DNA from 2 places in the Actinoplanes sp. NPDC023936 genome. Region 1 is predicted to be linked to the other one. Evidence: riboswitches for the same ligand, from Rfam matches in the RefSeq annotation. Region 1 holds a riboswitch; the other holds the start of a gene.
The links. A riboswitch is a leader RNA that binds a small molecule or an ion and turns the genes downstream of it on or off. The one in region 1 is predicted to bind S-adenosylmethionine.
Positions count from the first base shown of each region.

Region 2: it holds a riboswitch for S-adenosylmethionine, as region 1 does, so the genes downstream of both, AB0F72_RS21750 (aminotransferase class V-fold PLP-dependent enzyme) here and thrC (threonine synthase) in region 1, are expected to answer to the same signal.

Region 1 covers NZ_JBEZZR010000010.1:57,007-61,193, reverse strand. The annotation lists gene AB0F72_RS15880 (GNAT family N-acetyltransferase) at 264-770, shown strand; gene AB0F72_RS15875 (hypothetical protein) at 770-1,210, shown strand; gene thrC (threonine synthase) at 1,430-2,719, opposite strand; SAM riboswitch class I at 2,730-2,868, opposite strand; gene AB0F72_RS15865 (ABC transporter permease subunit) at 3,635-4,187, opposite strand, start outside.
Region 2 covers NZ_JBEZZR010000016.1:71,110-75,296, reverse strand. The annotation lists gene AB0F72_RS21755 (EAL domain-containing protein) at 1-472, opposite strand, end outside; gene AB0F72_RS21750 (aminotransferase class V-fold PLP-dependent enzyme) at 526-1,737, opposite strand; SAM riboswitch class IV at 1,753-1,868, opposite strand; gene AB0F72_RS21745 (DUF1684 domain-containing protein) at 1,961-2,746, shown strand; gene AB0F72_RS21740 (M20/M25/M40 family metallo-hydrolase) at 2,756-3,829, shown strand; gene AB0F72_RS21735 (DUF6082 family protein) at 3,835-4,187, opposite strand, start outside.

The DNA of each region.
Region 1 (4,187 bases):
TCCTCAGGCCGAGCCGGATAGCCCGCGACGACCGGTTTCGTGTCGCAGCGCCGATGGCAGCGCAACGACCGGAACCCCACCGTCCCGACCTGTTGGCACTCACAAGCCGCGAGTGCCAATCACTTGTTTAGCACTCCCCGGTACCGAGTGCAAGAAACACCATCTTCTCGCGAAACCTCCGGACCGGCCCGGTATTCCGATAAGGATCTTGAAAGCGCAGGTCAGGGTTGCCCGGGCGGGGACCGGCGGGTATGGAGGACGTCATGGACAACTGGACCGTACGCCGGGTCACACCAGAAGACGCGGGACGGATGCGAGCGCTGCGCCTGGAGATGCTCGCGGACAGCCCGCTCGCCTTCCTGGAGACGCTCGCCCAGGCCGCGGCCCGGCCGCACGAGAGCTTCCGCCACCGGATCCGGCAGTCCTCCTCCGGGCCGGAGACGGCCCAGTTCATCGCCGAGCCGCCCGGCGAGCCGTTCATCGGGCACGCCGGCGGGACCGTGCTGCCCGACGAGCCGCACTGCACCGTCGTCTTCGCGGTCTACGTGACGCCCGCCCACCGGGGCGGCAAGGTGCTCGCCCAGCTCGTCGACGCGGTGGCGGACTGGTCGCTCGCGTCCGGGCGGAACGAACTGATGCTGGAGGTCGTGGTCGGCAACGAGCGGGCCGTCCGGGCGTACCAGAAATTGGGTTTTGCCGACACCGGTGTGCGCCTGCCGCATCCCACCGTTCCGGTGCTCACCGAGCTGCAGATGCGCCGGCGGATCTGATGAAGCCGCGGACCCGCACCGTGCTGACCGCCGTGAACGGCACCACCGCGGCGGGCCTGCTGATCGCGAAACTCACCGGCACCACGATCAAGCGGGGCCCGGACGGCATCCTGATCGCCGAGGGCTACCGGTTCCGGAAACCGCCGGCCTCCTGCTTCACCATCGGCTCAGTGATCATCACGAAGAGATCCGCGGAGTGGTTGCTGGACTCCCGGCGCGCGCGCCTGCTGGCCCACGAGAGCAGACACGCCAGTCAGTACGCCGTGCTCGGCCCGCTCTTCTGGCCGGCGTACTGGGTCGCCTGCGCGTGGTCGATCACGCTGACCAAGTCGTTCGGGGCGCGCAATTACTTCGAGAAGAGGGCCGGGCTCGCCGACGGGAACTACCCCGAATTCGAGCCGCTGCGACAGTGGATCCGGCGGGTCCTCCGCCAGGAGTGAGTTTGGTCGGGAGGACGGACGCACAGCGCCTCCGGCACGAAGCCATGTGGGTCAGCGCTGGATCGTTGGGTCCCTCGGAGATTGTCGCCAATGTCCAGGTGAGGGGCCGCTTACGGCGTCGCGTCCTCCCGCGTAGAGCATCCTGCCCATCCGGAGATCGGATCGCAAGTCCTCCGAGGAGGGATTTTCAACAACCGGCAGAGATGCGGTTACTCAGCGTCATCCGAGCAGGCCGGCCTCGCGGGCTCCCTTGAGCGACGGCTTGATCGTGTGAGTCGGTCCAACCTGGCCGGCGATCGCGTCCAGAGTCTTCAGGCCCTCGCCGGTGTTGTAGACGACCGTCTCCTTGGCCGGATCGAGCTTCCCGCTCTCCACCAACTTCTTCAGTACGGCCACAGTGGTGCCACCGGCCGTCTCGGCGAAGATGCCAGTGGTCTCGGCGAGCAGCCGGATGCCGGCGCGGATCTCCTCGTCGTCGGCGTAGTCCATCCAGCCGCCGGTGCGCTTCACGGCCTCGATCGCGTACGGCCCGGCGGCCGGGTCGCCGATGTTCAGCGACTTCGCGATACCGGTCGGCTTCACCGGCGTGATCACGTCGGTGTCGTTGTGCAGCGCGGTCGCGATCGGGTTGCAGCCGGCCGACTGCGCGCCGAACACCGTCCAGCCGCCCTCCGGCGCCTCCACCAGTCCGATCTCGACAAGCTCGCTGAACGCCTTGTCAATCTTGGTGAGCAGCTCACCGGACGCCATCGGGATGACCACCTGCGCCGGGATACGCCAGCCCAGCTGTTCCGCCACCTCGTACCCCAGGGTCTTGGAACCCTCGGCGTAGAACGGGCGCACGTTCACGTTCACGAACGCGGTGTCCTCGAACTCGTCGGTCTCCACCAGCTCGCTGCAGAGCCGGTTGACGTCGTCGTACGAGCCCTCGATCGCGACCAGCTCACCGCCGTAGACAGCGGTCGTCACGATCTTGCCTTGCTCCAGGTCGGACGGGATGAACACGATGCTCGGCACACCGGCACGGGCCGCGTGCGCCGCCACCGAGTTCGCCAGGTTACCGGTCGAGGCGCAGGAGAACCGGTTGAAGCCCAGCTCCTTGGCCGCGGTCAGGGCCACCGAGACGACCCGGTCCTTGAAGGAGTGCGTCGGGTTCTGCGAGTCGTCCTTCACCCACAGCGGCGCGGTCAGGCCGATCGCGGCGGCCAGCGCCGGCGCGGAGACCAGCGGGGTCAGGCCGGGGTCGAGAGTCACCCGGGTGGCCGGGTCCTGCCCGGCCGGGAGCAGCGCCGCGTAGCGCCAGATGTTCTGCGGGCCCGCCTCGATCTCGGCCCGGGTCACCCGCGCGAGAGCCGCCTCGTCGTAGGCGACCTCGAGCGGGCCGAAACACTCGTAACAGGCGTGCTGTGCGGCGAGCGGGTACTCCGCGGAGCAGGCGCGGCACACCAGGCCGCGAGCCGGGGAGGTGGTGGAGGTGGTAGCGGTGGGTGCGCTGACGGCAGACGTCATCGAGGCCTTCCTCTCATCTTTCCCCGCGGCGACCTGCCGGAACGGGGACGGAATTAGCACCTGCCGAGCTGGTGGGCCTCGTCATCGAGACACGCGCGGTGGTTGCCGGGGCTTCATCGGGCCGTTCCCTCTGCCCCTCTGGATGAGGTATTCAGTTGTTTCCCGAAGCTTACGACGAGAGACCGAGATCTCCACCACGAGTTCCCGAGGTGTGAGCGACTTCCCTCCGCCCTTTACCGCTTCCCCGCGCCCTCCCCCGACCACGCTGAGTGTCCTCGTCGCCGGGCAACCAGCTGCTTCACGGAACCCGGCGGACGCTATTGGCCCCACGAAATACCGCACACCCACTACCACTCCGCCGTCCCGTGCCCGACTCATCGCCTTTATGCCCGTGGACCGCCGTGATGCGGCTCTGGCCGGTAGAGGCGGGCACACCGAAGCCCGCACCAGCAACGACGAGGGCACACCGATGCGGTGCGTATGACCCCATCCCTGCCATGGCATAGGCGAGAGCCCACAACGACGTTATGTGTGCTCTGACCACCCCTCCGGCGCCGCCAGCAGCCCACCTCGAGCAGGAGCCGTGCGCCCTTGACCCGGTCGGCCGACACGAAGAGCCGGCTACCCCGCTCAAGACCAAGCCGCGGACAAACCCGCAGCTCATCGCAATGATCCACTTGAACGCGCACGAACCGGCGGCGGGCCCGCGAACGGGTGGCGGGCGATCTGCTGGCGCGGCGGGGACGGGTGGATGGGTCGGCCGGGGGCGGGACTGAGAGGAGAAGGGCGCAACCGCTCACGCACGCCGCGCGGGGCAGGCGTGCGTTCCGGACGCGCCAGCGGCCGGCACGCCGGCCCGCGCGCCTCGGCGGGAGCGGCGGTCCGCACCCACCACCCCGCTGCGACCCCCGCTTTTTAAGAAGTTACGTCCTTGCGGGTGAAGCGGTAGAACGCCAGCCCCCAGAAAAGCGTCGCGTACACGACCGCCGAGATCGCCCCCTGCGCCAGATCCTCGGTCTGCACCGGGCTGGAGAGCAGCCCGCGCCAGGCGTCGGCGTAGTGGGTCGGCAGGAGGTTGCGCAGCGCGCCGAGCGCGGTGATCTGGTCGAGGATGCTGGAGAGGATCCAGAGCATCACGGCGCCGCCGACCGCGCCCAGGGCCGCGTCGGTCAGCACCGACAGCAGGAACGCCAGGCCGGCCACCACGAGCATCACCACTGCCAGGTACGCCACGACGGCCAGCAACCGCAGCAGGCCTTCGGAAGCCGGGAGTTCGGCCGCGATGGTGCTGCCGAGCGGCCCCCAGCCGTAGCGCAGCGTGCCGATCAGCAGGGCCGTGCCGGTGAGGGTGAGCAGTGCCAGCAGGGAGTACACGCCGGCGACGATCAGTTTCACGCCGAGCAGCCGGCCGCGCGGGACCGGGATCGCCAGCAGGTAGCGCAGGCTGCCCCAGCTGGCCTCGGACGCC
Region 2 (4,187 bases), on a different contig from region 1:
CCAGCGGATGCGCGACAGCCGAGCCGTGGTCGTAGGTGTGGCCACTGACCAGCGTGCCGAAGACGGCGTGGTGCAGGGTGGTGGCGACCAGGAACGCGCCGAACGGCGCCCAGTCCCGGTAGAGGGCGAGCGCGCCGACCGCGATGAAGAACGAGAAGTGCGCCTCGGTCAGCCCGTGGTTGAGCGCGACGAACCCGCCGCACGCGATGGTGTAGCCGATCGCGACGAAGACCGACCGCAGCCGGCGCGAGCGCAGCCGGGTCGCGGCGAGCAGGCACGGCAGGACCGGCACGACGGTGAGCAGCAGGGTGAGCGTGTGCCCGTCGCCGCGCAGGACGCCGAACATGATCAAGAAGACCAGGACGGCGGCGAGCAGCACCGTCAGCAGCCGGTGCCGGCTCGCCCAGTCCTCGTCACGCAGCCCGCCACCGGTCGGGAGCCGGTCGCGCAGCCACTTCATCCAGGTCGCCACAGTGCGATGATCGGCAGCGACGCCGAGCAGCGTGGTGACTTCCCGGTTGCGGATCAGGTGTTTCGCAGCGCCTCGACGACCCGGTCGACGTCCTCGGTGCTGCTGCCCAGACCGAAACTGATCCGCAGCAGGCCGGACGCCGTGCCGCAGTCCGCCGTCGCGCCACGGCCGGTCAGCCGGCGGACCAGGGGGTGCGCGCAGAACTGGCCGGCGCGCACGCCGATGCCGTGGTCCCGGCCGAGACGCAGCGCCACGTCCGCCGGGTCCTGCTCGGCGAAGGCCAGCGACACGATGCCGACACGGGGGTGCTCCGGGCCGAAGAGGCTGACCTCGGTGACGCCGGGGATCGTCGCGAGGCCGGCCCGCAGCCGGTCGAGCAGGAGTTCCTCCCGCGCGGCGAGCACGTCCCGGTCGGCGGCGGTCAGTGCCTCGCAGACGGCGGCGATGGCGACCGCGCCGAGCAGGTTGGGGGTGCCGCCCTCGTGCCGGGCCGGGCCGGTTGCCCACTCCAGCTCACCGGGCCGGTCACCCACGGCGGCGCTGGCGCCACCACCAGCCAGGTACGGGGGAGCCGCGTCCAGCCAGTCCCAGCGGCCGGCCAGCACCCCGGCGCCGAACGGGGCGTACAGCTTGTGACCGGAGAAGGCCAGATAGTCGGCGCCCAGTTCGGTCAGGTCCACCCGGCGGTGCGGGGCTAGCTGGGCGGCGTCGACGGCCACCCGGGCGCCGTAGTGGTGTGCCAGGCCGGCGATCTGCCGCACCGGCCAGATCTCGCCGGTGACGTTGCTGGCGCCGGTGACTGTCACCAGAGTGTTGTTCGTCGTGGCCTTCAGCGCCTTTTCGAGGCTCGCCAGGGCCTCGGCCGGTGACGAGGGGGCGGGCAGCCGGAGCGGGTTCGGCCAGGGCAGCAGGTTGGCGTGGTGCTCGCCGTCGAAGACGATCGTCGTGGTGCCGGGCGGCAGGGCGCGGGCCAGCAGGTTGAACGCGTCGGTGGTGTTCCGAGTGAAGATCACCTCGTGCTCGGGTCCGGCGCCGACGAACTCGGCGACCACGTCCCGGGCCAGCTCATAGGCGATCGTGGACGCCTGGGACCGTACCCCCGTGCCGCGATGAACGCTGCCGTAGCGCGGCAGCAGATCGGCCACCGCCTCGGCCGCGGCGGCCACGCAGGGCGCGGAGGCGGCGTAGTCGAGATGGGCGAAACGGACCGTCTCGCCGGTGGGGAGCGCGACCTTCAGGTCGTCGCCGACGATGTCAAGGGACATGGGTGGGCACCTCTCGGCTCGCACTTGCCGTGTCGGGTCCGACCACGGCCCGGTCCTCACCCGGGGCACCCCATCGCGAACGCAAGGGTTGCCGGCCAGCAAGCCGGGGCTTCGTGCTGGCACTCATGACCTGATCAACAACGTAGCAGACCCCATCCGCCCTGAGAAAGGACTGAAGGCGTCTTAATTCCCAGGCAACAAGTAGGGATTACTGTTGGTGCCTATGACGATCGTGTTGCAGCAGCAGTGGGACGAGTGGCACGCGGCGCACGAGAAGCGGCGGGCCGATCCGCACGGGTTCCTGGCGATCACCGGGCTGCACTGGCTGACCGGGGAGCCGCAGCGGTTCCCGGACGCTCCAGGATCGTGGAGCACCGGAGAGTCCGGGGTGACCGTGGTGCTTGAGCCGGAGGAGACCCTGATCGTCGACGGCTCGCCGGTGACCGGGAAGTTCTCGTTCCCGCCGATTCCCGAGCGCGGAGATGTGACCGTGGGCTGGGGCGACGCGGTGATCGAGATCGCCCGCCGGGGTGGGTTCGACGTGGTCCGGCCGCGTCATCCGTCCAGCCCGGTGCTCGCGGCGTACACCGGGACGCCGGCCTACCCGGCGGACGAGAAGTGGGTCGTCTCCGGGAGATTCGTTCCCTATGACGCTCCGCGGCCGACGCCCGTCGGGTCGGTCGCCGAGGGGATCGAGCACGTCTACGAGTCCCCCGGCACCGTGGAGTTCGAGGTCGGCGGCGTACCGCTGTCGCTGATCGTCTTCAACGGGTCGACGCCCGGCTCGCTCTTCGCGCTCTTCACCGACGCCACGTCCGGGCTGACCACGTACGCCGCGAACCGGAGCCTGTTCATCGCCCCGCCCGGACCGGACGGCTCGGTGACGCTCGACTTCAACCGGGCCACCAACCTGCCCTGCGCGTACACCGAGTTCGCGACGTGCCCGCTCCCGCCGGCCGGCAACAACCTGCCGGTCGCCGTCGAGGCGGGTGAGCGGAAGCCGCGCTAGCGTTCCGGGATGGAGACGCTTCTCACGGCGGTGGAGCGGCTGATCGGGATCCGGTCCACCGCGGACCGGCCCGATGAGCTGCGGCGGGCCCTGGACTTCGTGCTCGACCTGGTGGGGCCGGGCTTCCCGGTGCGCCGCTTCGACTCCGGTGGCAAGCCGAGCGCCCTGGTCACCACGGGTCCGGCGACACCGCGGGTGATCCTCAACGCGCACCTCGACGTGGTGCCCGGGACCGACGCCCAGTTCGTGCCGCGCCGCGACGGGGACCGGCTGCACGGGCGGGGCGCGCACGACATGAAAGCGGCGGCCGTCGTGCTCGCCACGGTGTTCCGGGACTGCGCCCGGTCACTGCCCTGTCCGATCGCGTTGCAGCTGGTCACCGACGAGGAGGTGGGCGGGTTCGACGGCACCGGCCACCAGGTCGCGCAGGGCGTCCGGGCCGGGTTCGTGATCATCGGAGAGCAGAGCGGGCTGCGGATCGTCACCGAGTCGAAGGGGATCCTGCGGGTGCGGCTGGACGCGTCCGGGCGGACCGCGCACGCCGCCTATCCGTGGCTGGGGACGAACGCGCTGGTCGCGGTCACCGACGCGGTGGGCCGGCTGCTCGCCCGCTATCCGGTGCCGCCGTCGGAATCATGGACCACGACGGTGAACGTGGCGCGGATCCAGACGTCGAACACCGCCGCCAACATCGTCCCGGCCGACGCGTCGGCGCTGCTCGACATCCGCTTCCCGCCGTCCGATCCGGACCTGACCTCGAGCGACGTGGCCGCCTACCTGGGCGCGGTGGCCGGTCCGGGCGTGCGGGTCACCGTGGAGGCGCAGGGCGCGCCGCATGCCGCCGACCCGGCGAGCGCTTTCGTGCGCCGGTTGCGGTCCGCCGCACAGGCGCAGGGGTACGAGGGGACGCTGCTCCGCAAACACGGGGCCGCCGACGGGCGGTTCTACTCGGCGCACGGGGTGGACGCGGTCATCTTCGGTCCCGGCGGAGACGGCCAGCACGGGCCGGAGGAGTACCTGGACGTGCGCACCCTCACCCCGTACCGCGAGGCTCTGATGTCTTTCCTCCGCTCGCTGGGCTGACCCCGTCAGCCGGTGTCACCACCGGCGTGCACCGGTTTGGCATCCGTCGGCCCGGACCCGTTCGCCTCGGCCGCACAGCCGAGAGAGGGCTGCCACACCCTCGATGCGGCGATGCACTCCGCGGTCACGATCGCGATGAACTTCCGTTCCCGCCGCGTGCTGTTGGATGACCAGGTCGCGCCGACCTCCGTCCACCACTGACGTGCCCCACGCCGCGTGAACAGATCAGCGGCGAGGAAACGCAGCGCCTTCTCATCCATCTTCTTGACGTGCCACACCATGTTCCAGTGCGACATCCACATGCTCATGCCGGTCCGGAAGTCCTCACCAGCGCGATCCGCGTCCGCCATCCTGCGAA